Regions from separate parts of the Rummeliibacillus sp. G93 genome, predicted to be linked through region 3. Evidence: riboswitches for the same ligand, from Rfam matches in the RefSeq annotation. Region 3 holds a riboswitch; each other region holds the start of a gene.
What was found. Region 3 has a riboswitch for S-adenosylmethionine ahead of metA (homoserine O-acetyltransferase MetA). Riboswitches for the same ligand answer to the same signal wherever they lie in the genome.
Positions count from the first base shown of each region.

Region 1: linked by a shared signal. The riboswitch ahead of M2M59_RS13490 (LLM class flavin-dependent oxidoreductase) and the one ahead of metA (homoserine O-acetyltransferase MetA) in region 3 are both predicted to bind S-adenosylmethionine.
Region 2: linked by a shared signal. The riboswitch ahead of M2M59_RS11745 (methionine ABC transporter ATP-binding protein) and the one ahead of metA (homoserine O-acetyltransferase MetA) in region 3 are both predicted to bind S-adenosylmethionine.

Region 1 covers NZ_CP097314.1:2,676,941-2,687,111, reverse strand. The annotation lists gene M2M59_RS13515 (MDR family MFS transporter) at 1-940, opposite strand, end outside; gene M2M59_RS13510 (TetR/AcrR family transcriptional regulator) at 1,011-1,589, opposite strand; gene M2M59_RS13505 (HIT family protein) at 1,808-2,293, shown strand; gene M2M59_RS13500 (helix-turn-helix domain-containing protein) at 2,357-3,157, opposite strand; gene M2M59_RS13495 (SDR family oxidoreductase) at 3,713-4,474, opposite strand; SAM riboswitch class I at 4,734-4,847, shown strand; gene M2M59_RS13490 (LLM class flavin-dependent oxidoreductase) at 4,940-6,019, shown strand; gene M2M59_RS13485 (ATP-grasp domain-containing protein) at 6,012-6,959, shown strand; gene M2M59_RS13480 (FAD-binding oxidoreductase) at 7,346-8,815, shown strand; gene M2M59_RS13475 (hypothetical protein) at 8,827-9,357, shown strand; gene M2M59_RS13470 (hypothetical protein) at 9,389-9,481, shown strand; partial or broken gene M2M59_RS13465 (hypothetical protein) at 9,478-9,594, shown strand; gene M2M59_RS13460 (MFS transporter) at 9,821-10,171, shown strand, end outside.
Region 2 covers NZ_CP097314.1:2,333,069-2,343,239, forward strand. The annotation lists gene sufC (Fe-S cluster assembly ATPase SufC) at 1-743, opposite strand, end outside; gene M2M59_RS11730 (glutamate biosynthesis transcriptional regulator GltC) at 1,246-2,151, shown strand; gene M2M59_RS11735 (MetQ/NlpA family ABC transporter substrate-binding protein) at 2,189-3,007, opposite strand; gene M2M59_RS11740 (methionine ABC transporter permease) at 3,059-3,727, opposite strand; gene M2M59_RS11745 (methionine ABC transporter ATP-binding protein) at 3,717-4,742, opposite strand; SAM riboswitch class I at 4,832-4,937, opposite strand; gene M2M59_RS11750 (thioredoxin family protein) at 4,994-5,302, opposite strand; gene M2M59_RS11755 (toprim domain-containing protein) at 5,317-5,658, opposite strand; gene gcvH (glycine cleavage system protein GcvH) at 5,747-6,130, opposite strand; gene M2M59_RS11765 (arsenate reductase family protein) at 6,209-6,565, opposite strand; gene M2M59_RS11770 (acyl-CoA dehydrogenase FadE) at 6,685-8,469, opposite strand; gene M2M59_RS11775 (acetyl-CoA C-acetyltransferase) at 8,525-9,697, opposite strand; gene M2M59_RS11780 (3-hydroxyacyl-CoA dehydrogenase/enoyl-CoA hydratase family protein) at 9,727-10,171, opposite strand, start outside.
Region 3 covers NZ_CP097314.1:1,703,917-1,714,087, forward strand. The annotation lists gene M2M59_RS08450 (M15 family metallopeptidase) at 1-538, opposite strand, end outside; gene M2M59_RS08455 (NAD(P)H-dependent flavin oxidoreductase) at 872-1,858, opposite strand; gene cbpA (cyclic di-AMP binding protein CbpA) at 2,107-2,760, shown strand; tRNA gene M2M59_RS08465 (tRNA-Lys) at 2,840-2,912, shown strand; partial or broken gene M2M59_RS08470 (NUDIX hydrolase) at 3,019-3,511, opposite strand; gene M2M59_RS08475 (GTP-binding protein) at 3,708-5,657, opposite strand; gene metA (homoserine O-acetyltransferase MetA) at 5,736-6,644, opposite strand; SAM riboswitch class I at 6,721-6,825, opposite strand; gene M2M59_RS08485 (methyl-accepting chemotaxis protein) at 6,882-8,843, opposite strand; gene M2M59_RS08490 (aminotransferase class I/II-fold pyridoxal phosphate-dependent enzyme) at 9,312-10,171, shown strand, end outside.

The DNA of each region.
Region 1 (10,171 bases), 970 kb from region 3:
GGGCACTACCAGGTAAAAGAATCATCCCAGCTACTGTCGCACTAAATAATAAAGATCCTTTTAGATACATTGGTAATAAAATGGCTGATGATAATATGAGAAGCATACCACTGAATAATAACAACGCTCCTAATGTAAACATCGGGAATTTAAACACTCTCAAATTAATCATTGGCTGCTTCATTTTCATTTGACGGATACTAAATAATATAATGGACACGGCACCTACAATAAATGGTGCATATACCGAAACGGAGTTAAATGATTTTTCCGCAATATTACTTAAACTATACATCAAACCGCCAAATCCAAGTGTGGATAACAGGATAGAAAGCAAATCAATAGAAGGTTTTGTAATCTTGGATACATTATCAATCTGTTTAAGCCCGATAATAATTAAAGCTACATAAAAGATAAGACTTATCCAGAAGATATAAGCCCAATCCAACGAATCAACAATAAGACCAGCTAAAACAGGGCCAACAGCAGGTGCTGTTGTAATGACAAGTCCCATTAATCCCATCACAGCTCCACGTTTATAGATAGGGAAAATAAGTAAAATAACATTCATCATTAATGGTAAAATAATGCCCGTTCCAAGAGCTTGCACGATACGACCAATTAGTAAAACTGTAAAACTAGGTGCTACTGCAGCTAAAATTGTTCCTACAATAGAGAAGGTTAATGAACCGACTACTAATTGTTTTGTTGTAAACCATTGAATGAGTAGGGATGAAACAGGTACGAGAATACCAATTGTTAATAGATAGCCCGTCGTAAGCCACTGGGCAGTCGTTGGTGACACACTAAAATCTGACATAATATTAGTTAGTGCCATATTCAAGGCGGTCTCACTAAAGAGTCCGATAAATGCGGCAAACATAAGTACAGAAGCCATAGCTTTAGGGCTACGTACTGGCACAACTTGAGATGAAGACATAAAATACTCCTTTCTTTCATGAAAATAATTAGACCGGTCTATATAATTTTACGATAAATAAAGTCCCTTTTTACTGAGACAGTAGTAAAGGGATCATCTTATTCACGTGATGTAATGGCTCACTCGATTTTTTTGTAAAACATAGCGTAACGCCTCCTTCAATTAAGGCACTAATTGTTTCACTAATCAAACAAGCACGATCTTCACTATAGCCACTCGATTTTAATTTATCGTAAAAAAGTTTTTCCCAAATTATAAAGGTTTCTTCACAGGCCTGGCGTAAATTCTCATTGACAAATACAGTTTCCATCGCGAGCAATCCGAGTGGGACGTTTTTAAATTGTGTTTTTCGTTCTATGTCTTTAAATCTTTCCGCAATAGTTCCAATATGATATTGAAATGCTTCGACTGGGTCATCATAAGTGGCAAGATTTTCATTAATTACTGTTGAAATCGTCTTTGCAGATAAATTAATCGCTTCAATCGCTAATTGCTCCTTACCATTAGGGAAATGATAATATAACGAACCTTTAGGCGCTCCACTCTCTTTAAGTATTTCACTTAACCCTGTAGCATGATAACCTTTCAAATGAAAAAGCAAGGTAGCTGCTTCTAAGATTTTCTCACGGGATGTTTCTTTACTAGACATAGATCATACCTCCATCAAATTATAACGAACGGTCTATATAATAATAAAAGTGTCGTTTGGTGTTGTCAATCTAAATTTATTACTATGTAAAAGCAATCTAAAGGTGAACTCCTCCCAATTAACGAGTATGTGCATTGCTATTTTTATGTCAAACAGCTAATATAGAAAACCAAAAGCAGAACAGGTTAACAGAACTAAAAATAACAAGGGGGAATTGTATGAGAGAAATAACTTTATCAAACGGAAAGACTGTAAAAGTTGAATGTTTAAGCTGTGCATTAACTAGTGGACTTATTGAGCCAGATGGTGGTGTTGTTATTGAAACTGCCCATTTTCATGCCCATCAAGATGTTGCATATCCAATAAAAGGACTAATCATATTAGCTTCTAAACGCCATATTAAATGCTTTGATGAATTAAATGAAGCAGAAAAATTGGATTACATAAACTTACTAACAAAGATAAGAAAAGCCCAAAGGGAAGTGTTAGGTATAGAATATGTTTATTACTTTTACAATGAAGACACAACTCACCATTTTCATACCTGGATGGTTCCAAGGTATGAATGGATGTATCAATTTGGACGTTCAGTAGAATCTGTCAGACTTGTTCTACTTCATGCACGTAACCACATGAATAGCGAGGAAAATATTAAGGAAGTAATGTATGCAATTCATGCTTTGGGTAAAGAATTGAATAAGTAATATAATATAAAAAATTATCTTAAGATTGTTATCCAGATAAGTGATAACAATCTCTTTTGATTTCTATAGAAATTCCAATCTAATCTCACTCCCATTCCGACTCTCCTCCTCATAAAACTCCATCACTTCTACCGTAAACCGATCTAGTATTCTATCTAGCTTTTTATACATATAGCCAAAGGGATTGGTGATGAACTGCCTTTTAGTTTGCTGAATAGTTTCTTTGAAGGCTGTAAAGCTGATATCTTCGAGCTGTTGTTTGCGGACTTGGTAGATTTCCCATTCCAGCAAGGGTTTTAGTTGCTTGTACACGACATCCACAAATTTCTTTGTTTCTGAGGTGTTGCCAGTGGTTGATAAAAGATAATGAAAAATTCTATTACGCAAAGATGTATTTAACATCGGGTATGTATGTTTACCGTATTGATGTTTAGGATTAGAAGATAAAGATGGTTCCTGTTCCAGTTGCGCTGCTTCAACCTTACTCTCACAAGGAGTTTCAGCTTCTTCTTGATGTGCCACGGCCAATGTGTCATCACAAGGTAAAATAGAAAAGATGTTGGCGCCTTTGATGCCATTCATCTTTTTTGTTTGGATGCGTTTGATAATCTGAAACTCTTCTAAACGTTTGAGCGTGCGGAAAACAGTTCGGACAGAAATGCCTAAAGCACCTGCAATTGTTTGTGCCTTTAAGTGGCAGGCACCTGGATAATCCAATGCATGCGAAGCCATTTTATAAAGAACGGCCTTATCGGATGGGGTCAAATTGTAGTAATGCTTGCGGATGTGTTGTTCCACTTGCTCGTCCATTTCTTGTATAGTTGTAAAAGATGTATAAGGTGCTAAATATTCAAAACGTGCCATGTTTTCTCCTTCTTTCAGCTTTTATATAGTAAATAGATGAAAGTAGGGAAAAGGGGACATAAAATAAAAAATATTTTTGTTTACAATATAAAGAAGAATGTACAACAATTTATTGTACACTCCTCAATTTAATGTGTGAGATGTGAATTTATTTTAGATAAGATGATAATCTGAATGGGATGAGATGGTATTTGAATGAATGGGTTGACATTGTTTACACATTTTCTTAAATGTTTTGTGCAAGAGCGTTATCACGACCACGTATTTTATTAGATACTGCTTTAATTCTTACAAAATCATTCACTACATATTGAATGCGATTAGATAATGCTTCTACAGTAGCAACTATTTTTGTTTTCGCTAGAGCATCTTGTTTGCCGTGCTGTTTACCGCTCTTTTGTTATTGTGTATCTCACACATTAGTATTCTATGAAGTAAACGGTTTTTGATCTGTACTCATGTCCGTGATTCTTAAAATACTTTGAATTGGTTTACCACTATTACAGAAAAAAACTCGCCGATTGCGGCGAGTTTTTCTTTTTTAATTCAAGCATGTTATTCAATAGTATGTTTCATGGCATTATACATATTGGCTACGTGCTCATCTGACTTATCTCGTGGCATGCGGAGTCGTTCAACGGAAGAGCCGTACCCGATTTCTTGTTCGCCTTCTTGTAAGCCTTTGAAAATGCCATCTGCAAATTCGTCTAATGGCTCTCCATTTGTATGCAGTCCGGCACCGCCTAGGTCTGTGTTGACTGCTGGAGGGGCAACTTCAATCACTTCTACACCTGTTTCGGCAAGTTGGTGACGTAAGCTCATCGTAAAGGAGTGGAATGCTGCTTTTGTAGCTGAATAGATTGGCGCGATAACCATCGGGGTAAAAGCTAACCCAGATGTAATGTTAATAAAAGTGGCTTCTTCTTTTTTAGCGAAATAGGGTGCAAAAAGCATCGTTATATGGAATGGCGCTTCAATGTTGGTCGTAATTTCTTGATTGAAATAAGCCCAATCGTTCTTTGCATCTGCTTTTAATATGTTAAAACGTTGTTGCATTCCTGCGTTGTTCACTAACACATTCACTTCGGGATAGTTTTCTGTTACCCATTCGAATAGGGAAATGCGCTCAAATTCACTGCTTACATCGCTTTGATGAATGATCAGCTCTGGAAATTTTTCTTTTGCCTGCTGAAGAACATTTTCTCTCCGTCCTGTAACGATCACTTTGTTTCCTGCTTTTAAAAATCTTTCTGCAAAAGCTAAGCCAATTCCAGAACTTCCGCCTGTGATAAGGATTGTATTTCCTGAAAGTTTCAATGTTATTCCTCTTTTCTAATAGCATGTGGTTCTGATAAAAATACAGGATGCTGTACTGACAATTTTTCAGTAGCCCATGGTAGTATATCCTAATACTACCCACTAACTATAGGGATTAACATCGTTCAAATGCTTAGAAATAATCATAAACCTCCTTTTCTTATTAACTTAGTTAGGATTAATGGCATAATCTATTGACAATGGTTCATATTATGGGTAATATTCATTTTAATTTGAAATTTCAAAAATCAAATAATTCAATCTATCCAGAGAGGTGGAGGGACATGGCCCTTTGAAACCTCAGCAACAGGTTCTGCTAATGTAGTAGAATACTGTGCTAATTCCATCAGGCATATAGCTTGGAAGATAGGAGAAGACAAACTTGTTTTGTTAAAAGTCTCTTTCCCTATCTCGGGAGGAGACTTTTTTATTTGTTATAAATAGCTGGGGAAAAGGAGTGGAGAAATGAAGTACGGATTTTGGTTGCCTATTTTTGGTGGTTGGTTGAGAAATGTAGAGGAAGAAAATATGCCACCCACGTATGAGTATGCGAAAACAATCATTCAATCAGCAGAAAAGTGGGGATATGATACAACATTAATCGCGGAACTATACTTAAATGATATTAAAGGCACTGACAAAGATTCGTTAGAGGCATGGTCTACGGCGACAGCTTTGGCAGCAGTAACAGAAAAAATTGAGATCATGGCAGCAGTTCGCCCCGTATTTCATAATCCTGCTGTAACTGCGAAAATGGCGGCAACTATTGACCATATTAGCAAGGGGCGTTTCACATTAAATGTAGTTTCGGGTTGGTGGGCTGAGGAGGCGAAGCAATATGGCGGCGATTTTACTGAACATGACCAGCGCTATGATAGAACGGCAGAGTTTATTGAAATTTTGAAAGGCTTATGGACGGAAGATACATTTTCATATCAGGGGAAGTTTTATCAAATAGATCAGGCAAAGCTTTCGCCTAAACCAGTGCAACGTCCTCATCCGATTTTATATGCTGGCGGTGAAAGTGAAAAAGGCAAACAAATCATTTCATCATTGTGTGATGCTTATGTCATTCATGGTCATACAGTGGAGGAAGCGAAGGCTAAGATTTCTGATATGAAGACGCGTAGAGAAGAAGCTGGTCGTGAGCCCTTTAAAACCATTGGAATGGCAGCCTATGTGATTTGCCGTGATACGGAGGAAGAAGCGCAGGAAGAGTTAAAACGAATTACAACGGTGAGCAATCTAAGTGGATATGCAGGCTTTAAAGACTTTACATCTAAGTCAGAGCTTGAACATCAAATTCAGTTACAGGATTATTCAGTATCTAATCGCGGAATCCGACCGAATTTAGTTGGCACACCTGAGCACATTGCAAATCAAATTATAGCCTTTGAGGAAGCTGGAGTTGATTTACTATTATTACAATGTTCTCCACAGCTAGAGGAACTAGGACGCTTTTCGAAACAGGTTATGCCGAAAGTGGAAGAATTAAAATCCACAATCATAGAAAACAAAAGCAGGGGGCAGGAATATCATGTCTAAAATATACGTAATTCATGAGAATAGTGAATGGACAGAACATCTATTTAAAAGATTAGAAGAGTTAGAACTTCCTTATGAAGATTGGAATCTTGTAAGAGGGACAGTTGATCTTACGTCTGTTCCACCTGAAGGGATTTTTTACAATCGCATGAGTGCTTCATCTCATACACGAGGCAACCGCTTTGCTCCAGAGTTAACAAGTGCTGTTCTCTCTTGGTTGGAGCACCATGGCAGAGTAGTGATCAATGGAAGCCGTGCCCTTCAGCTAGAGGTAAGTAAGGTCTTACAGTACTTAGAACTAGAGAAGTACGGCATCAAAACACCGAAAACAATTGCTGCAGTAGGAAGAGAAGAAATTCTTAAAGCAGCGGAGGAATTTGGCACAAAGAAATTTATAACAAAGCATAACCGAGCTGGAAAAGGGCTTGGGGTACAGCTTTTTACGTCTGTAGATGCTCTGCAAAACTATATTGATAGTGATAGCTTTGAGGAACCAGTCGATGGAATTACATTGCTGCAGGAATATATCGAGTCTCCTGAGGCTTTTATTACACGTAGTGAATTTATTGGTGGAAAGTATTTTTATGCTGTTCGGGTGGACACTTCTGAAGGCTTTGAATTATGTCCTGCCGATGCATGTGCAATTGATGATCTTTTCTGCCCTGTTGGAGAAGAAAGCGCCAAACCTGCAAAATTCCAGATTAGAGAAGGGTTTGAACATCCTATTTTTGAGAAATATGAACGTCTGCTAGCAGCCAATGATATTAAAATCGTGGGTATAGAGTTTATCCAAGATAAAGAGGGCCAAATTTACACATATGATATTAACACGAATACCAATTACAACAGTGAAGCGGAAGCCAACGGAGATATTTATGGAATGCTTGAAATTGCTAAGTATTTAGGTGGAGAGCTTAAAAAATTGGAAGTGACTGTTTAGGTAGCGAGTTAATCTTGGCTTGCGTATGGCCAAATCAATTGGACAATAAAAAACGGCTGAGGCCGTTTTTTTTTTGCTTTTTCAAAGCAAAACAATTGCAGTACAAGATTTAAACGGCACTAATTTAGTAGCTTTGCGAGGACAACGCTTTTTCTGTGGGATTGTCTGAAGTAAACATTTTTAGAAGAAGTTAAATCAATATAAAAGTGCAGGTTTCTTAAACTGATTTTGATTATATGATGTTTTAGTATATTTTCAATGGATTTATAAACTATTGTTTGAATATCTTGCGCATGTTATGAAAATAACCGGGTTTTTTCCATAGCTGACATTGTATAATGAACGTATTATTATTCCAGCTCACAGTATGACAGGGAGGAGTTGCTATGCGAAAGATAACCGAGCTACTCAAAAAACCGTGGTTTCTAGGGAGTATAGTTGTTCTGTTCGTGGGCGCGATCTTATGGAACATCCCTATTGAGAAAAGAAAGTATGGGATTTCCCAAAGCGGTTTAGTAACAGACTACACGGGCCTTCTTCCTGAACGTGTTGAAAAGGTCGTGACTGCGGAAAACCGAAATGATTTGCAAAGGATTGTAAAAGAGGCAAATAAGAACGGCCAGAAGATCTCAATTGCTGGGTTGCAGCATTCGCAAGGGGGTCATACATATTATAAAGATGGTGTTGTTCTCGACATGCGGACTTTCAACAGGATACTAGAAATTAACAAGCAGGAAAAAAAGATTCGAGTAGAAGCAGGAGCTACTTGGGAAAATGTCCAAGAGGCAATACTCCCATATGGTTTAGCCTTGAAAGTGACACAGTCTCAGTCCATTTTTACAATTGGCGGTTCCCTTTCAGTAAATGCACATGGGCGGGATATCCGCTTCGGTCCTTTAGCAGAAACAGTCAAAGAAATGACGTTATTAACCCCAAAAGGTGAAATAAAGAAAATTACTCGGGATGATCCAGGTGAATGGATGAAGTACGTATTTGGCGGATATGGATTATTCGGTGTAATTTTAGATGTAACATTAGAATTGACGGAAGATGATCTATACACCATCCATACACAAAAGTTGAAGACTAGCGAGTATGAATCCTATTTCAATCGATTAATGAATCAAAATAATACAGCAATGCATTATGCCCGAGTGAGTGTGGCGCCAAGCTCCTTTTTAGACGAAATGTATGTCATCGATTATAACTACACTGGTAAACAGGCGCAGAAAACTTTACTCAAAAAAGAACAAGGTGTCCGTCTATCCAAACTCGCCCTTGATTTGGGACGAAGAGGCGGTACTTTAGAGGATTTATTTTGGAAATCACAAAAAATATATATCAGTTCACTTGATGGAAAAGAGATTACGCGGAATAACGCCATGCGCTCGGAATCTACATTCATGGAATATACGAAGCCTGGTCGGGTGGAAGTGCTTCAAGAATTCTTTGTACCAGTTCAAGCCTACGAAGACTATATAAATGAGTTAAAGCAGGTTATTCCAATGAACGACAAAAAAGAGGATTTCAAAGTTCATAACATTACGGTTCGATATGCGGCGAATGACAACTTAACGTCGTTGAATTACGCCAAAGAAGATATGTTTGGTCTTGTAGTACTAATACAGCATGGATTAAAGGAAAAAGAAATAGAAAACGCCACATCGCTCATCCAGAAGTGGACAAACTTAACGCTCAAATATGGAGGGACCTATTACCTGCCTTATTACCGGTATCAAACAAAGAAACAATTTAGGAAGTCTTATCCTAAGTGGCAAAATTTTGCTGACGAAAAGCAGAAGAGGGATCCAAATCACGTCTTTCAGAATTTGTTTTATGAACACTACGTAAAGTGAAGGAGTAGAACATGAATCATAAAAATGCAGGCGTAATCCCGCTTGTGGCAACAGTAGGACAGGCCATTATTTTTCCTTATTATATTGTTTGGCTGAAGGAAGTATCGTTGACATTCACTTTATTTGCCTGGTTCTTTGCTGCATTTTCGTTTGCGGCTGCTTGGGGGTACCAAATCTTTCAGTCGAAAAAGAATAAGGACCAGTCTTATATCATTTTGGTGTATGGAGGAATGGGCGTTGTGTACCTTCTAGTTGGCAGTATCAATCAGTGGTCTGAAAGCCTTCCTTACGCGGTAGCGCTGTTGCAAGTTTTTCTTGGTGTATTACAGGGTTACTTTCGTGCATGGCATTCTGAACAAGAAACATATCATTTACATGCTGTTCACCATTATTTAATCGTCGGGTTCATGATGATTGGTTTTACCTTTATTAAAATAATTTCTCCCGTTGTATATATTACAATTTTTGGTTTTTTGTTGTGTTTGTGCAGCTTGTGGGAGCTTATTTGTAAAAGAAAATTTCGCTTATCTAAAAAGGTTTAATCGGGTCAATCATAAGTTCCTTGGGGATTCGGTGGGGGTGCCAGCTCGTATTTGCTGGCTAGAATATGGCGATCGTCATCGCTTCGCTTTAAAAGTAAATGAAATGGTTCGAATGGGGAATTGAGCTCAGATCCTGGCCTGGGCGTTGTTCGCCACGCAGATGCGGGTTAGGATATCGCCATCCAAACGGCGAAAGAAAAAAATGTACACATCCCGATGCTGAATAAAAAGGGATAAAAAGATAGCTAGATAATAAAAGGCAATGCAGAAAAATCTGCACTGCCTTTTTTGATGAAATAAATTACCTAATGAATGAAATATATGTTTGACTATATGGTTACTATACACCTTAGGATATAAGTAAGGAGAATAATAAGTAAGTAACTAGGGAAATGGCATGGCTATTTAAAAGCAACAAACATTTTAGGAATTGAATGAAAAAGGAGATAGAAGAGGGAATTTTATGGTGAAATCAATGAAAGATCAAAAAATGGTTATTGTTATATTGTTAAGTAATATTTTTATCGCATTTCTTGGAGTTGGATTGATTATTCCAGTCATGCCATCATTCATGAATTACATGCATTTGTCAGGTGGTTCTATGGGAACCCTCGTAGCCGTGTTTGCGGTATCGCAATTGATTGTTTCGCCTTTTGCAGGTAGGTGGGTTGATAATCTGGGAAGAAAAATCATGATTGTTTCAGGTTTATTTATTTTCAGTTTATCAGAGCTTATTTTTGGATTAGGAACGAACATCTTCATTTTATATATATCAAGAGCATTGGGCGGCATTAGTGCGGCATTTATTATGCCT
Region 2 (10,171 bases), 630 kb from region 3:
AATTCTTGTTTAACCCAGTCATAGCCTTCAGCTTCTAGTCTTTGAGCTAACTCTTCGCCACCAGATTTAACTACGCGACCTTGCATCATTACGTGTACATGATCAGGTGTGATGTAGTTTAATAGGCGTTGATAGTGGGTAATCATTAAGCAACCGAAACCTTCGCCGCGCATTGCATTGATTCCTTTAGATACAACTTTTAATGCATCGATATCTAAACCAGAGTCGATTTCATCTAAGATACCGAATTTAGGTTTTAACATCATTAATTGAAGAATTTCATTACGTTTTTTCTCACCGCCAGAGAATCCTTCATTTAAGTAACGTTGGCCCATTTCTTCAGGCATTTCTAGGTAGTCCATTTTTTCATCTAATTCGCGGATGAATTTCATAAGTGAAATTTCGTTGCCTTCGCCGCGTTTTGCGTTGATTGCAGAACGCATAAAGTCTGCGTTAGTAACACCGCTGATTTCTGAAGGATATTGCATTGCTAGGAATAGACCTGCTTTTGCGCGTTCGTCTACTTCCATAGCTAGTACATCTTCGCCATCTAAAGTAATAGAACCAGATGTTACTTCATATTTTGGATGGCCCATAATAGCAGAAGCTAATGTAGATTTACCTGTACCGTTTGGACCCATGATTGCATGTACTTCGTTTGTATTGAGTGATAAATTAACACCCTTTAAAATCTCTTTGCCTTCAATTTCGACGTGAAGATCTTTAATGACTAAAGTTGACATTGTATTACCCCCATTTATTTTCAATGAAATGTTTGCTGTCATTTCTAATTTAATATCATTCTAATTTTATCTCAAAAAAAAGCCCTTTGCAAATCATTTGAAAATGTTTCTCATCCTAATCAAAGATAGTTGGTATACATTATTTCAAAACATTTTGGGCTCACTATCTATCAGCTTAAATGAAAATCAAATGATTTTCAATAGAAGGATTCTAATTGAGAATTGATTTCACTATGAAAACTGTGTTAACCCCTTTACTATTCTAGTTTCATCCACATATCCTCTCCCATTCTGACACGCATTTCTTTTAAAACAATCAAAATAAGATCTTTCGCTTTCATAGAATCACCTCGCCCTATTCTACCCAGATTCATGATTCACTATTAAGGCAATGTGTTCTTTTTTTATGGGAAACTGGCTTTCCATTTTAAAAAACATCCAAAACATATATAATTCAATTAGAATTAATCGAAAAATTAGATAGAAAGGAGTGAGTGTCGGTTTGGAATTACGCCAATTACGATATTTTGTCGCTGTAGCAGAAAGAGAGCATATTTCGATTGCTGCTGAAAGACTGCAAGTGGCACAATCAGCAGTCAGCAGGCAAATCGCCAATTTAGAGGATGAACTAGGTGTTAAACTATTTGAACGCATTGGTCGAAATGTGAAGCTTACGCCTATAGGCAAAGTATTTTATGAACACACACTGGAATCATTGAAAGCCATCGACTTTGCACAAAAACAGATTGAAGAATACTTGAACCCTGAAGAAGGAACGATTAAAATCGGCTTCCCTACAAGCCTGGCTAGTTTTTTGCTGCCCACCATCATATCAGCCTTCAAGAAAGAACATCCGACGGTTTCCTTTCAATTACGCCAAGGGTCTTATCGCTATCTGATCCAGGCTGTAAAGGATCGCGAATTAAACTTAGCTTTCTTAGGGCCTGTTCCAGCAAACGAAGAATTGATTGATACAAAAATACTTTTTACTGAAAACATCGCCGCTTTGGTCCCTGAAAACCATCGCCTGGCAAATAAAAAGGAAATCCAATTGGCCGACCTTCATAAAGATCCTTTTGTTGTGTTTCCGAGAGATTACATACTACATCAGGTTGCTGTAGAAGCTTGCAAATCCGTCGGTTTTACACCACATATCACAACGATGGGTGAAGATTTAGATGCTTTAAAGGGCTTGGTTGCCGCAGGAATCGGCGTAAGCCTACTACCGGAAAGTGCATTTTACGATGCTACACCTCGTCGTACAGCTAAGTTGACGCTCACCAATCCGCCATTCACACGAAATGTTGGGGTTATCTATCCACGCAATCGTGACCTGGCCCCTTCTGAAAAAATCTTTTTAGACTTTGTATGCCAACTATTCTCACGGCTGTCGCAATTTAAATTATAAAAAAGGTGTAAGCATTAAATGCTTACACCTTTTTGTTTTATTTAGAAACCGGTACAACTGACCCTTTCCATTCTTTCGTAATGAAGTCTTGGATTTCTTTTGAATGCAGGGCATCTACTAGTTTTTTCACTGCTTTGTTGTCTTTATTTTTCTTCTTCACTGCTACTACGTTTACATATGGTGAATCAGAGCTTTCAATAGCAATAGCGTCTTTTGTTGGGACTAAACCAGCATCAATAGCGAAATTAGAGTTGATGACAACTGCATCGCCTTCTCCGTTTTTGTACATTTGCACTAGCATTTCAGGTGCAGTGCCGCCATCGATTTTTAAGTGTTTCGGATTTTCATCAATATCTTTAATGACTGCTTTAGTAGGATCTACACCTTTTTTAAGCGTAATCAACTTGTTTGCTTGAAGCAATTGAAGTGTACGACCTTGGTCAGTCACAGAGTTGGAAATTAGAATAGTCGCTCCATCTGGCAACTTATCAAGTGATTTATATTTTTGTGAATAGACGCCGATTGGTTCGATGTGAATCTTGCCGGCAATCGCAAAATCATAGTTATTATCTTTCATTTGCTCTTCAAGATACGGAATGTGTTGGAAGTAGTTAGCATCAAGATCACCATTATCTAAATCTTTGTTTGGCAACACATAATCTTGATATTTTTCAATCTTCAAATCAATGCCTTCTTTTTTAAGAATTGGCTTCGCTTTTTCCAAAATGATGGCATGAGGCGTATTAGATGCACCCACTACCAATTCTTTGTCTGATCCTGCTTTGTCTTTGTTTCCGCATGCTGCTAGGCTAAGTGCCAATGATGCGGTAAGAATTCCTGCTACAAGTTTCTTCATTTTTCATAACTCCCTTTCGTTTTATGTGAACGTCTGAACGGTTCAACCAAATTATCGTTTATCAAGTCTTGCTGTAATAAAGTCACCCACTATTTGGATAACAAACACGATGATTAATATAAACACCGTGGCAACGAATACGACGTCTGTACGGCTACGTTGGAAGCCATCTAAAAAGGCTAAGTCGCCAAGGCCACCTGCTCCAATGATGCCCGCCATTGCTGTATAACCGACTAATGCTACAGCTGTCACTGTAATACCAGATATCAAAGCTGGCCATGATTCTGGGATTAAGACCTTCCAGATTAATGTACTTGTTTTAGCGCCCATAGATCGGACTGCCTCAATGACCCCTTTATCAATCTCCCGGAAAGAAATCAATACCAGTCTTGCATAGAATGGAGCAGCGCCGATAATTAATGCCGGCAATGCTGCATTCGCTCCCCGAAGCGTTCCCAATAGCATTTTAGTAAACGGGATAAGGAGGATCACCAGAATAATAAATGGAATAGAGCGGAAAATATTCACGACTGATCCTGTCAGCCAATTGACTAGCTTATTTGCCCATAATTGATTCGGACTGCTCAAAAATAGGATAATCCCTAATAGAAGCCCTATGACAAAGGTGAACACAGTTGAGACTACTGTCATATAAATAGTTTCCTGTGTTGCTTCCCACATTGCTAGCCAATCCACATTTGGAAATAACTTAGTTAGCATGTTGGATCACCTCCGATTTAACGTCTTCCCCATCTAAGTATTGAATGGCTTTATTTATATTTTCTTCATTGCCTGCAATGCGAACGATCAGTGTGCCGTATGGACCGCTTTTGGTAGCGGAAATATTTCCGTGCACAATATTTACATCCACATCGAATGTGCGAATCAAATGCGAAATCACTGGCTGCTCAGCTTTCTTGCCGACAAATGTCAGCTGAATTAATTGGCTGTTTGGATCATCCAACATTTGCGAAATCGATTCTTTATGTTCTGCTGATTCTGTTACCTGAGAAACGAATTTTTTTGTAATTTCTGCTTTTGGCGATTGGAACACCTCTAGAACATTGCCTTGCTCAACGATTTGCCCAGCCTCCATCACGGCCACTCGATGACAGATTTTGCGTATAACATGCATTTCGTGTGTGATAAGCACAACTGTAATGCCCAGCTTTTCATTAATGTCTAAAAGCAAATCTAGGATAGCATCTGTTGTTTCCGGATCGAGCGCTGAGGTTGCTTCGTCACAAAGCAACACTTCTGGATTATTGGCTAATGCCCTTGCAATTCCTACGCGCTGTTTTTGCCCACCTGACAATTGGGCTGGATAGGCTTTCTCTCTTCCCTTTAAGCCAACCATTTCAACTAATTCGCTTACTCGCTTTTGGCGTGCCTCTTTTCCAACGCCCGCTATTTCAAGAGGGAAGGCGATATTTTCTTCCACAGTCCGCGACCATAGCAGGTTGAAATGCTGGAATATCATGCTGATCTTCTGTCTTGCCTGTCTCAGTTCTTTTCCCTTAATGGTGGATATATCGTACCCGCTCACTTGTACGGTGCCTGAAGTCGGTTTTTCCAACCCGTTTAATAAACGAATCATTGTACTCTTACCAGCACCGCTGTAACCGATAATTCCAAATATTTCACCTTTTCTGATCGTCAAATTGGCATCTTGGACAGCTGTAAGGGATCCACTTGCTGTTTTATATTTTTTTAGTACATTCTTTAAGAGAATCATAGCCAAACCCCTTTCATCAAAAAAAATAAGGCCTTTCTGTTAAAGATAAACAGAAAGGCCTTACGTATTGTATTTATACGAAAACCGTTCTCTCATCTTCCAAAGTTTACACTTTGTGTGAATTGGCACCATATCACAAACTGTGACGGTTGCCGGGCTTCATAGGGCACTTCCCTCCACCTCTCTTAATAAGAGCAACGCAATATTTAATTAGGTTATGCTAGTTACTTTACCATGCTGAATTTTGTTCGTCAATCCTTTTTTTGAAACTTTTCAAACAAATATGACACAGACTGAAAAGCGTATATTTTGTCATGCACTTCGCCATCTTCAGCGATTAACAGGCAAGGAACACTTTCCACCTGATATTCATATGCCAGTTCTTCAGCATAATTCAAATTGATTTTACCCATTGGGATTTGTGGGAATGTTTGTTGGATGACCTCCATCATTTTAGAGGCAACCATGCATGTACCACACATGGGCGTATAGAGATAAAAAGCGCACAATTGGCCGCTTTTTTTCGTGTTTTCCCATTCTTCAATTGACCATTCTTGCATCGATTGGATCATCCCTATTCTATAAAATAAGCAGGGTCAATTTCGAAATCTGCTGCTAATAAGACCCTTGCCAAATATTTTCTTGGAGTCGTTTCTACCTGTCTATATAAGGAGAGTGTACGCAAATGATATGCCTCTGGATACTCTTTTTTCATCAGTGCCCGCAAGCGGTCGCCTGAGTAATCTTCATCGAATAATGTGTATAAATCATATTGTTCGTAAGGGGTTAGCAACTCTTCTAGCTTGCTTGCGCTAATCGTTCCATTGGTGCATATAATTGGAATGCTTTCTGTCAATAGAGGTGCTATTTGAAGCTTATCCTGCCTTCCCTCTACTATAAGCACTTTATCAGGCAATGCCCGCACCTCCTCATTGGATAGTCAGACGATACTCTCAGTTGATATAAAAAGCGCCAACACAGAATAGTGAGGCGCTTGAATAAGATTATTCTTCGATTAATTCGCCGTATTGTTCAGCAGATAATAGCGCATCGATTTGAGATGAATCTGAAGGTTCTACAACAACCATCCATGCTTTTTCATATGGTGATTCGTTAACGAATTCAGGGCTGTCTTCTAACTCTCCATTGATTTCAACTACTTTACCTGAGATTGGCGCGTATAATTCTGAAACTGTTTTAACAGATTCAACACTACCAAATGGTTCGTCTGCTACGATTTCGTCGCCTACTTCTGGAAGTTCTACGAATACGATATCGCCAAGTTCAGATTGTGCGAACTCTGTAATGCCGATGCGTACTTTACCGTCTTCTGTTTTCACCCATTCATGCTCTTCTGAATAACGCAAACTTGCTGGAATATTACTCATTTCTACCCCTCCAAATATGTATTTATATTCATATTAATTTTGACATAATCCTTATCTAAAAACAAGCAATTCTATAAGCTACTTCCATGTATTTTCAAAATCTTCTTCTTTAAAACCTAAGGTGATTTTTTGACCATCTGTAACGATAGGTCTCTTTAGAAGCATACCGTCTGACGCAAGCAATGCAAGCTGGTCTTCCTCGCTCATATCCTTTAGTCGATCTTTCAGCTCAAGTTCACGATATTTCTTCCCAGAGGTGTTAAAGAACTTTTTCAGCGGCAAGCCACTAAGCTTCCAAAACGATTTAATTTCTTCCGCAGAAGGCGTACTTTCAACAATGTGACGCTCCGTAAATGGAATATTGTGATTCAGCAGCCAAGCTTTCGCTTTTTTGCAGGTTGTACAATTAGGATATTGTATTAAATTGATTGGCATAAACATTCCTTCTTTCCTCTACAAATACTCCTACTATTGTAGAGCGACACTTATTTATACGCAAGGAATCCGGCCACATGATTAGTATGACCGGATTCCAAAGGTTTATTTACTTATGATTAGACTGTATATTTTTCAGCTGAGATTAATTTAACAGATGCATGGCGTTTTTTAGAAATCAGGTTGTAAGGTGTATAGCGAGTTAATTTGCGCAATGCAGATAATAGCATGCGTGATTCATCACCTTCGACTGATGCCAAAATAGTTTCTTTTGCTTCTTTTTCAATTTCAGCAAATGCTTCTTGGCAGAAGATTTCTGTATACAAAACTTTTTGTGCCGCTTTATCAAATCCATCACGGCTAAGCGCTTTTTCAGAACGTAATACAACAGATTCCATTGCAAATAGCTGGTTCGCGATATTGGCAATATTCACAAGTACTTCTTGTTCTTGCTCTAATTTTGCACCAAAGCGTTGTACTGCTGTACCTGCAGCCAATAGGGCAATTTTCTTCGCCATTTTTACAAGGTGTTTTTCTTGTGCTAATGGCTCATCACCGATTTCTTCTGGCATCATTGACAATAATTCAGCTTGCAGGCTTTGTGCTTGTTGCAATAAAGGTAGTTCGCCTTTCATCGCTTTTTTCACAAATGTGCCTGGTACAATCAATCTGTTAATCTCATTCGTACCTTCAAAGATACGGTTGATACGTGAGTCACGGTAGATGCGTTCTACTTCGTATTCTTGCATATAACCATAACCACCATGCAATTGAACAGCTTCATCCGCGATATAATCTAATGTTTCAGAACCAAATACTTTATTGATTGAACATTCGATTGCATATTCTGCGATTGCTGCAGCTACTTTTTTGCCGTCTTTTTGTTCTTCAGGGCTTAAGTGGCTCATGCGTTCTTCAAAGTAACCAACTGTACGGTAAATTAGCGATTCTGATGCATACAATCTTGAAGCCATTGTCGATAATTTTTCTTTTGTTAAGTTAAAGGAAGAGATTGGTGTGCCAAATTGTTGGCGTTGGTTTGTATAAGCGATTGCCAATTCAAGCGCGCGTTTTGAAGCACCAATTGAACCTACGCCCAATTTGTAACGGCCGATATTTAAAATGTTGAATGCGATCACATGGCCGCGTCCTACTTCACCAAGCAAGTTTTCAACAGGCACTTTCGCATCTTCTAAAATTAGAGTACGAGTTGAAGAAGACTTGATCCCCATTTTCTTTTCTTCTGCGCCTGTTGATACGCCAGGGTAGTTGCGCTCAACAATGAATGCTGAGAATTTATCGCCATCTACTTTTGCATATACAACAAATACATCAGCAAAACCAGCGTTTGTAATCCATTGTTTTTCACCGTTCAGAATGTAATGAGTTCCTTCTTCGTTTAACTTGGCAGTTGTTTTAGCACCCAATGCGTCAGAGCCTGATCCTGGTTCTGTTAATGCATAAGCAGCAATCAATGCGCCAGAAGCTAGTTTTGGCAAGTATTTTTGCTTTTGGTCCTCATTGCCGAATAATACGATTGGCAGTGAACCAATTCCTACATGTGCACCATGTGTAATTGAGAAGCCGCCTACTCGTGCCATTTTTTCTGCAATTAACGCAGATGAAATCTTATCAAGACCAAGGCCTTCATATTCTTCTGGTACATCGGCTGCCAACAAGCCTAATTCGCCAGCTTGCTTTAATAAACGCACGGAATGTTCAAATTCATGATTTTCTAGATTTTCCACAACAGGTAGTACTTCATTGTGAACATAGTCTTCTGTTGTTTTAGCAATCATTTTTTGTTCATCAGTGAAATCTTCCGGAGTGAATACACGATTTGCTTCCAGATCCTCTGTTAAAAAACTGCCGCCTTTAATTAGGTTTAATGTATTTTCTGCCATTCTGAATCTCTCCCTTTATTTAAATTTTTCTTTAAGTACAAGTTGTATTTCTACTCTATAATATTTCGAAGACGCCAGCTGCGCCCATACCGCCGCCGATACACATGGTAACAACCCCGTATTTTTTACCTTGGCGTTTTAACTCATGAATCAGCTTTAAGGTAAGCACTGTGCCTGTTGCACCTAATGGATGACCAAGAGCAATAGCTCCTCCATTTACGTTTACCTTTTCTAAATCAATGCCCAATTCACGAACGACTTGGATTGATTGTGAAGCAAACGCTTCATTGATCTCCCATAAATCAATATCCTCTATTGATAAACCTGCAATCTTCAATGCTTTTGGTACGGCCACAATCGGTCCAATCCCCATAACTTCAGGAGGCACTCCACCTACTGCGAAGCCTAGAAATTTTGCCATTGGCTTTAGGCCTTGCTTTTCTGCTTCTTCACGGTCCATGACTAGCACAGCCCCAGCTCCATCTGATGTTTGCGAAGCATTACCAGCTGTTACTGACCCTTTAATAGAAAATGCAGGGCGTAATTTGGCTAATGTTTCAGCAGACGTCCCAACACGAACACCTTCATCCTTATCAAAGGTAAATGTTTTGACTTGCGGTTTATTATTTTCATCTACATAGTGCTGCTCTACTTCAACCGGCACAATTTCATCTGCAAATTTGCCTTCAGCAATAGCTTTTGCAGCTCTTTCATGTGAGCGTACAGCAAATGCATCTTGATCTTCTCGGCTGACTTCGTATTTCTTAGCTACTTCTTCCGCAGTATGGCCCATGCTCATATAATACTCTGGCGCCTCTTCTGCTAGTTTAAGATTTGGTCGAATGACATGCCCCATCATTGGCACCATGCTCATCGACTCCGTACCGCCTGCAATGATTGCTGTTGCATGGCCAAGCATAATTCGTTCAGCTGCGTAAGCAATCGACTGCAATCCAGAAGAACAAAAACGGTTGACGGTCACGGCCGGCGTTGTATCAGGAAGCCCTGCCAGTGCACCTACCATGCGAGCAACATTCATTCCTTGTTCTGCTTCCGGCATCGCACAGCCTATAATTAAGTCATCTATTGGACCTTCGTATCCCGAACGCTTCAAAGTTTCTTTCACTACTAATGCGCCTAAATCATCGGGTCTTACAGTTGCTAAAGACCCTTTCTTTGCTTTTCCGATCGGTGTTCTCGCACCTGCTACTATTACGGCTTCACGCATGTGTTTTCCCCCTTCGTGCATGGTAACGATTAGTTACGCAGCGGTTTGCCTTTCATTAACATATATTGCATTCTCGCTTGTGATTTTGGATGACTTACAAGGCTGATAAATGCCTCTCTTTCCAAATTCAACAGGTACTGTTCATCCACCAATGTACCGTATGGGACATTTCCGCCGGATAGAACATAAGCCAATTTTTTAGCAATATAGAGATCATGTTCACTGATATAACCTGACTGCAATAGGTTTTGAGCACCTAGCAGCAATGTCGCATAGCCCGGTTTACCTGTCACCGGTACTTTTTCGCGAATCGGTGCTGTGTAGCCTGCTTCTGCCATCGCCAATACAGCTTGTTTTGCATCATATAATTGGTGATCAGCATTCACGCTAATGCCATCTGCGAAATCTAAGAAATTGTTTTCTCTTGCCTCTTCGCCAGAAGTTGAAGTTTTAGCCATTGCAATTGTTTCGAAT
Region 3 (10,171 bases):
TACTTAAACCAAATGTCATCTGAAAATGTGGATCATCTTTAAAGCTCGGCCAATCACCGCCCCATTCCAACCCTAATTTTTTGCCAAGATCAGCCACCTCGTACCAATCTGCTTTGCTGTTTTGGTTACCGTCATATTGCGTATTCCATATAATATTGCCAGAATGATCAACCAACGCAAAATCAAATGCAAGTCCATAATTATGGTACGACTCCCCAGCTTTCGTATAAGTAACAATACGCCCAGGTCTAGAGCGTCCTTGTTGATAGATTTGATCTTGCTTTGCAAATGATCGAATTCCTTCTGTGATAACTATATCGATTTTCTTTTTTGCTGCCTGATTAATTAATGTATTTTTCTTTTCTTCTACAATTGGGTTTAGTTCCGTTGGAGGGGGCGCATCCTTCCCTAAATAAGTGTATAATTTTTCTTCCCGCTGTTGAATTGATGTGAAAAGCTTGGGATAAAAAATTAAAATAAGCAAACAAATAATAATCATAATAGGCAATATAAGAAGTGCATAGTGGTATGCCTTCAATTTTATCGACTCTCCTTTGAAATTGAAGTAGCTGTGTCCTTTTACTCTTATGTTATATGTAAATAGGAAGTTTAGTGAAAATTTCATTTACTTTTCCACGTCTATTCTTATCATTTTTTTAGGTTATATACGGTTTTGTTGGATTTTGCTCTTTAGTGCTTTGTTTTGTTTTTATTATATAGACTAGCGAGGTTTATAAAAATAATAAAAAATATTCAATACATAGTAAATTCGTTTTTTTAAAACAACTTTAATTATGTAAACTAATAATTCTTAAAAAGAATAAAAAAAGAAGCTTTTTATGTCTTTTTGACATAAAAGCTTCCCTCACTATTAAGCTTCGTTTATCTTTACCAGTTGCTTTTTGACTATTTTTTCTATACTTGTTTGATATTCATCTAATAATTGAGCAACAAGCTCTGAAACTGGCAAAATTTCTTTTATGCTGCCAACTCCCTGACCAGCGCTCCAAATATCCTTCCAGGCTTTTGCCTCATCAGCTTTGTGTACAATTTCTAATTGTTGAGGCTTTTGTAAATCAGTTGGCTCTAACCCAGCATTGACAATACTCTGTACAATAAAGTTTGCATTCACCCCACTAATTTTATCCGTATAAATAATATCGCTGGCGCTTGCTTCAACAGTCATTTCTTTATATTTTCCGCTTGCCATCGATTCGGCAGTAGCAATTAGTCTTGTCCCCATATAGGCAAAATCGGCACCTATTACTTGAGCAGCAAGTATATCTTCCCCACATGATATAGATCCCGCTAAAATAATAATCCCGTTAAAGAATTTTTTCACTTCATGCACGAAGGCCATAGGATGTAAGGTACCTCCGTGACCACCTGCTCCAGCACATACTAATATAAGTCCATCAACCCCTGCTTCCATTGCCTTTTTCGCATGTTCTATGCTGATGACATCCGAAAAAACAAGTCCTCCATATTCATGTACGGTGGTTGCAATATCAGTTGGTTTTCCCAAAGATGTTATAACCAGAGGAGGCTGATATTTTTTTACCAATTCCACATCCTCGTGATAACGTGTATTTGTATGATGTACAATCAAATTGACTCCCCATGGTGCAACAGTACTTCCTTTCTTTGTTGCATCCTCTAACTGTAAAGTGATTTCTTTCATCCACTTCTCTAGCTCTTCATTCGTTCTTGCATTTAATAAAGGAAAAGTGGTCGCTATACCCGATTTGCATCCTTCTACAACTAACTCAATTCCAGACACTAAAAACATAGGGGCAGCAATAACAGGCAATTCCATAGAATTTAGGCGTTCCTTTACACTATTATGTTTATACGACATTTTACTTAATAGCCTCCTTTATCCAATTTTACTCTACTATAATATTACACAATTCTGAATTTTTGTACAGAAAACTATTTAATTATCATAATGAGGATTGTAAAATCAATTATAAGGGAATAGTTAAAAAAGCTCATGCATATGATAGCGAGTATGCTTTTGAGAGGGGTTAAATACTCTCTCGGCTTATTAGCCGTGATGCTTCTTTTGCAAATAAAAATGTTTAAACAGAATTTGGAGGTCATACAATGATTGTCAAACAAAAATATGTAAATAAGCATGATGTTATTTTTTGCAAGGAAAGTGATTCAATTTCATCAGTGTTAAAAAAGCTTTACTCCTCGGGTTATCGTTGCATTCCAATTTTAGATGATAAAGAAGAAAAGTTTGTTGGGAATGCCTTTAAGGTCGCAATTTTAGAGTATAAGTTAGAACATGGTAATGATGAAGATATTCCTATCGGGGATTTAGCGGCAGATCCTGATGGTACTATCGGAATGGAAAGCTCATTTTATGAAGTGTTTTTTACAATCAAGCGATTGCCATATTTAACGGTACTAGATGAAAACGATAATTTTGCTGGTATTCTTACACATTCTCGTGTCTTTGAACTATTAGAAGAAGCATGGGGGTATAAGACAGGAAGCTGTGCGTTAACGATCGCTTTGCCAGATCAAGAAGGTATCCTTGCAAAAACCTTATCAGTGATCCGCAAAAAATGGCCTGTCCATTGCGTGTTCTCTATTGATGATGATGATTGGTACTTAAGGAGAGTTATCGTGACACTAGCCAAAGGAGCAACAGATCAAACAGTCAAGGAAATTGAGGGGATATTGCATAAAGCTGGTGCCCGCCTTGTAGATGTTGAGGTATTTAAAAAAGATAAGATTGAGCATCACTAGTACAGTATCAATATAACCAAGTTTGCCTCTTGACTTTATAGGGATTCGGCGTTACACTATATATGTCATTAAGGCAAACGGGCGTATGGCGCAATTGGCAGCGCACCTGACTCTTAATCAGGGGGTTGTGGGTTCGACTCCCACTACGCCCATACAAATTTTCATGATATCTAAACTGTAGATAGACACTAGTTTGTGTTTGTCTGCAGTCTTTTTTATGAATGAATTATTACTTATTAGCTTCCTATAGAAATTCTTCTATTGTATAGATGTTGCATAATCTAATATTTCTTGAAAAAGAATATTCCATTCGCTATGATACGCTGAAACCTCCTCAGGATTTATAAATATTCGTTGTGTAGATTCATACTTTCCTTCAAACGGAAGTAGACTTGTTATTTCCATTTTGTAAAATACCTGAAATCCTATTTGGGGATATGGGCTGTCATCTGTCCATGCAGGATTTTCACTATGGTCAACAATAATGTATCCTAACAAAGTACACTCCCCATCAATATAAGCTTCTTCCCTCGCCTCCCGCTTAAAGCATTCCTCTGGTGTTTCACCAGCTTCAATATGTCCACCAGGAATATCCCATCCTCTATGTTTTAAATCAACCAACAAAAAATTATCATCGTAAAAGCAAAAACCATGTACACTTGTAATTTCATTAATTAAGGGAAGTAAGCAGTCTTTTTTTCCAAGTTAATTTAACTCTAGCTTCTCCCCACTCTGCATAGGTAGTTGTCATATTTCACCTCCAAAAAACAATTCCAACAAACGTTTTTAAAATATACTGAATATTATAATTTGTATATTATCATATACTATTATAAAAAGTATTATGTATTTCTATTTTGAGAAAAAACAAGGAAACCTTAGCTAAGGTTTCCTTTTCAATTATAACTTTGTGTTTTACTTTAATCTACGCTTGACGATTTCATCGATCATTTTTTCAAGCAATGCATGTTTTGCTCTGCTTCTTCCCAAGGAACAGCATACCCCTTGCCTCTCGCGCAAAATATGCTGTATGATGAATATTCCGGATCAGCGTCTTTTCGATAATTAATTCTTTCAATGGTGTCTTCAGGATTATGACATTGATCAAACCCGTAAAAATTCAATGTTATTGCACCTTTGCCATTTGTATATGCAGCAAATACAGTACTATAATCCATAAACGTAGAGACAGGTACCCTTCCTTCCAAAATAGCTTGATTACCATTCATAATCGGCGCTTCAAAAGTACCGCTTGCCTGCTGAACATCTGTCATCATTCGTCCGATATGAACTTGGTCTGTCTTCATTTTAAAGAAATAGTATGGTTCTAATAATTGAATACTCGCTTTTTCGAGTCCTTGCCGTATTGCACGAAAAGTGGCCTCACGAAAATCCCCACCCTCTGTATGTTTTTCATGTGCACGCCCCGTCAGTAATGTAAATTTGACATCTGTTAGAGGGAAGCCTGTTAAAAGTCCATTATGCGGCCTCTCAAAAATATGGTGTTCGATTAAACGCTGATGCCCGGTAGATAAATCATCATCATGGCATCTATTTTCAAATAATATGCCTGCACCTCTCTCGGCTGCCTCCATCAGAAGATGTACTTCTGCATAATGTTTTAACGGCTCAAAATGACCGTACCCAGTTACAGTATTACTGATTGTTTCCATGTATAAAACTTGGGGGCTTTCAAAATGGATATCGAGAGAAAAACGCTGTTTTGCTACTTCTTTCAGTACTTCAAGTTGAATAGCTCCCATGACATGAACACGGATTTCTTGAAATCTCTCTATCCATCTGACTTCTAAAGAAGGATCTTCTGCTTCTAATAATCTAAAGCATGCTAATACGTCCTTAATATGATCAGTCCCATCATTCACAACAGTAGATTGCAATGTTGGTATGAGTTCAAAAGGCATTTGCGCAATGCTCTTTGTTCCAACGACATCTCCAATATTTGCATTTGAAATGCCAGTCACTGCAAATATTTCTCCTGCTTGCACTTCTTTAACTACCTTATAATCATTCCCATTGTAAAGCCTAATTTCGGTTACTTTTTCAGGGGTTCCACCTAGTTCAAGTACATCTCGAACCGATAACTTTCCTGCTTGTGCTTTCATAAATGTAATTCTTTGCTTTTTATCATCATGGCGGATTTTAAACACATTCGCTGAAAATGGCAGTGCCTCATCATAGCTGGTTCTCGCTAAAAGCATAATTTGCTCAAAGAATTCGGTAATTCCTTCATCTTTTAAGGCAGAGCCAAAAGCACAGGGAAAAGCCTTTCCTTCTATCATCATCTTTTGAAAAGCTTTCTTTACATCCCCTTCAAGCAGAGATTGGTTGAAATATTTTTCAAGTATTTCTTCATCTCTCTCTGCTACCCATTCAATCAGTTGATCTGATACTCTACCATTTGTAAATTCGTTTGTTATTGGAACAAAGTTCTTTGACAAGTTTTGCCGCAACTCATGTAAAACTGCCTCACCATTTGCTGTATCTGCATCCATTTTATTAATAAAAATAAAGGTGGGGACTTCATGTTTTCTAAGTAAAGACCAAACTGTTTCTGTATGTCCCTGTACACCATCTAAAGCGCTAACAACAAGTATGGCATAATCCATTACAGCGATTGCTCTCTCCATTTCTGGAGAAAAATCGACGTGCCCTGGCGTATCGATAATGGTATATGTATCTTCTCCCATTTCAAGCCTTCCTTGTTCTGCAAAAATCGTAATGCCCCGTTCTCTTTCAATGGCATGATGGTCTAGAAAAGCATTTTGGTGGTCCACCCGACCTCGTTCTTTTATGCTATTAAATTGATATAATAAATTTTCGGATAAGGTGGTTTTTCCAGCATCCACATGCGCTAAAATACCAATAGTCACAAACACATATAATCCTCTTTTCTTGTATCTTCTTTCGTCTATTATAACAAATAGAAAGATAAGCAATAGAGAATGAGAGTTAACCTATGCCCATTCATAAGGTGTTTCTTGATAAACATAGTAGTTAAGCCAGTTTGAGAACAAAAGATGTGTATGCGAACGCCAGGTATTTAACGGCTGATTATTAGGGTTATCGTCTGGATAGTAATTACTCGGTATAGCTATGTCATTACCCCTAGCCAAATCGCGTTTGAATTCTTCACTTAAAGTTTCAGCATCATATTCTAAATGACCTGTTACCATAATCATTTTTTCGTCGTTTGATATAGCAATAAACAAACCTGCTTTTTCTGATTTAGAGAGTACAGATAAATTAGGATGTTCCTCCACTGCGTGTACCGAAACAGAAGTATGGCGTGAATGTGGTGCTACAAACACATCATTAAACCCTCGTATTAGTTTTGCTGTTGACTCCTGAACAGTATGCTGAAAAACACCAAAACATTTTTGATCTAATGAGTATTTATCAATTCCATAATGATAATAAAGCGCTGCTTGCGCTCCCCAGCATATATGAAGTGTTGTCGTGACATTAGTTTTGGACCACTCAAGAATTTCTTTCATCTCTTCCCAGTAATCCACCTCTTCAAAGGCCAACGTCTCAACTGGAGCACCTGTAATAATTAATCCGTCAAAACGAAACTCTTTTACTTCATTAAATGTTTTATAGAATGTATCTAAATGAGATTTGCTAACATTTTTAGAGATATGCGTAGCGGTATGTAAAAATGTAACAGTAACCTGTAATGGTGTATTGCCTAAAAGTCGAAGAAGCTGCAGTTCGGTTTTTTCTTTCTCGGGCATTAGGTTTAAAATAGCAATGTTAAGTGGTCGGATATCCTGTTGATTTGATCTACTTTCATCCATGACAAAAATCTTTTCTTTTTTTAATAATTCCGTTGCCGGCAAATCTTTCGGAATATTAATTGGCATCAAATAACCCCCTTTTCTTTATAAAACAAAAACCCCTTTTCCTTACAAGAAGAAAAGGGGCATTGATATGCGTGCACTCTTATCTTCCAAGATTTAATCTTGCAGGATGTAGCACCTTTCTGCATACACAGAGGTTGCTGAAGCGTCATAGGGCCTTCCCCTCAGCTTCTCTTGATAAGAAATATAAAATTATATTGATCGTAACATGATTATTATAAAAATTCAAATAATTAAAAACTATAAATTAAACTTTTGGATTGATTCAGAAAGTTTGTTATTCAAGTGTGAAAGCTTCTCTGCCGAATTTAAAACTGCTTCAATTGCTGCCAATTGTTCGGAAGAAGAGGCACTTACTTCCTCACAAGCTGCAGCTGATTCTTCAGAAGTGGCTGTCATCTCTTGAATCATGTCTATTACTTCATCTTTATAGCTTGTGATCTTAAATGTGTCATTTGAAATATTATCAATGGCCTCTTCTAACTGTAAAACTAAAGAAGAGATATTGTTAAACAATTCACTAGTAGAATCTACCACAACCAACTGATCTTGAAATTTGTCTTTCGTAGAATGCATTTGTTCAGTGACTATTTTGGATTCTCTTTGCAGAGCCTGTACTGTTTCTCTTACTTCTTCTGTGGCTTTAGCTGTTTGCTCAGCTAATTTTCTTACTTCTTCTGCTACAACTGCAAACCCTTTCCCTTGATCACCAGCTCGAGCTGCTTCGATGCTTGCATTTAAAGCCAACAAATTCGTTTGATTAGAAATATTTCGTATGGTTTCCATTACTGTATCAATAGAGAGTATTTGTTTTTCCAAAGATGCAATTTTTTCCGCCATACTAATTAGATTACTTTCCCAGCTAGAAAAGGCAGCCTGAAATTGTTCCATTTGAGATTGACCTTCTTTGTTAACTCCTTGTGCTTGTTCAGCAATGTCTTGCATTGATATTGTCTTATTCTTTATTTGGTTAATTTGATTACTTAAAGCATTAGCATGTTCAAACGCAAGATCTGACTTTTCAGCTGAGTTACTCACTCCTTTAGCAATCTCTCCGATTGCAGCCGTCACTTCTTCGCTCGAAGCTGTTGTTTCTTCGACAAGCTTGTTAAGTTGCTGAGAGTGGTGGCCTACTTCTTGCGATGTTCCATTTACCACTTGAACAATGGATTTCATGCTGTTTATCATGGAGTTAAAATCATTCGATAGCTGTCCTACTTCATTAGAACCATTATAGGTTGCGGCAACATTTAAATCTCCGCCAGATGCCTTGTCCATTAACTTTCTTAAAACAGCAATAGGTCTAGTAATAGAAGAAATAATAAGAATTAAGACAATAAATAAAAGGGCTAATAATATAATAGAAAAAATAAGAAAGAAGTTTCTTATATCGTGTGCTGCCTGTTCTACTTTTTTCTTTTCATAAACAGCAGCTACCTTCCAATTCAAGTTAGGTAATGTGTTATACACCGTAATCATTTTTTTGCCTTGATTTGATGCTTCCACCACACCAACCTTTTCTTTGTTTACCATCATTTTTTTCACATAGCTGTATCGGCTTAAGCTTTTGCCTTCTTTTGAAGGGTGAACAATAGCTGTCCCATCCTCTGCAATTAATACTGGATAACCGTCAAAACCAAGTTTTCTTTTTGACAATTCTTTCGATAAATCTGAGAGTAGGATATCTGCACCTACAACACCAATTAACTTACCGTTCTTCTCTATTGCTTTAGCTGCAGTAATGGTATATGTTTTGGTGGCTTCATCTAAATAAGGCTTTGTCCAAAAAACATTTTTGGGGTCATTCACAGCATTTGTATACCATTCTCTAGTTGTAGGATCAAAATCATCTCCTAATTCTACAGAAGGCTGGATTTCAAGTTGCTTATCAGGTTTTGCGAAATAAACAGAGGTAGCTCCGTCATAATTATCTAAAAATTCTGAAAGTTTTAGGTTGATTTGTTTCGCAGTTCCCTCAAGCTCTTGATTTGCTGAAAATTGAACAACACCTTTTTCATATCCTTGTAAAAAGTAATCAATAGATGCCGACATCTCTGTTACTATTGCTTTGCTTTGTGAAATAAGATTGTTGTTAGTTTTCTCATTAACAATATATGTACTAAATAGATTTAAAACCACTAGACTAATTAGTACCAATACCATAACTGCACTAATAATTTTCCACTTTATCGTCTTTCCCATCACACTAACTCCTTTCATACTTATTAATTAGAGCAAAGGCTTCTTTTTATAAAGCTTGAAATTAACCTCTATGCGTTAAGAGTATATAGTTTTTATAGGGCCGAATAAACAAAAGCTGCACTATCAAAAACACCCTTAACTTCACTAACAAAACTAAATGATAGTTATTTAGACACATAGACTAACTTCCCCATTAGTATATCAAAAATTATGCAAATATATCTCGTTATTTGTTAAAACTTTTCGAATAAATTAAATTTACTAAAAATAATAAAACTTCATTCATCTGTATCATACTAATTTCATCTGTATTATAGCAGCTTATCGTGATAAAATTATATAAAAATTAAACGGAGTTTAACTAATGAGAGTTCTATTTTTTCTCTCTAGTTTAGCTTCGTTCTATACTCTTTATGAGTGTAAATATAGTAAGCTCATAGAGTGTTAATAAGATTAGGAGTGAATTCAATGAAAATCGAACGTTCATCAAAAATGGCTATGTTTAAAAGAGCCATATTCGGAGATTTAAAAGCTGCCGCAAATAAAAAGGCAGCGATGGGAACGTCTTTAATCGATTTAAGCATCGGCAGTCCTGACCTGCCACCTGACGAAAGAATTCGCCAAGAGCTATCAAAACAAGCAGCTAAATCTGATTCGTATGGCTATACTTTAAGCGGCACAGCGAAGTTTACACAATCTGTTGCTGATTATTATAAACGCAGATCAAATGTGGAATTGAATCCTCAAACGGAGATTCTTCAAACAATGGGATCGCAAGAAGGCTTAATCCATCTACCGATAGCATTTTGCAACCCAGGAGATTATGTACTCACAACAAACCCTGCATATGTAGCATATGATGCAGGTATACATTTGGCTGGAGCAATCCCCTATTATATGCCTCTTTTAGAAGAAAATCAGTTCCTGCCGGATTTCTCCGCAGTACCAGAGGAAATCGCATCTAAGGCCAAATTGCTTATTTTAAACTTGCCAGGTAATCCTGTCCCAGCAAATCCTTCGAAAGAATTTTTCTTGGAAGTGGTTGAATTTGCCAAAAAGTATAATATTATAGTTATTCATGATGCTGCTTACTCTGAGTTTTACTTTGAGGGAGATCGTCCGATAAGCTTTTTGGCTACGCAGGGTGCAAAAGAAGTAGGTATTGAAATTAACTCGCTATCCAAAAGCTTTAGCCTTGCAGGTGCGCGAATTGCATATATCGTAGGGAATGCTGAGATTATCTCTATTTTCCATGAGTTAAAGTCAAATCTCGATTTTGGCACCTTCCAACCAATACAAGATGCAGCATGTGTAGCATTAGATCATGC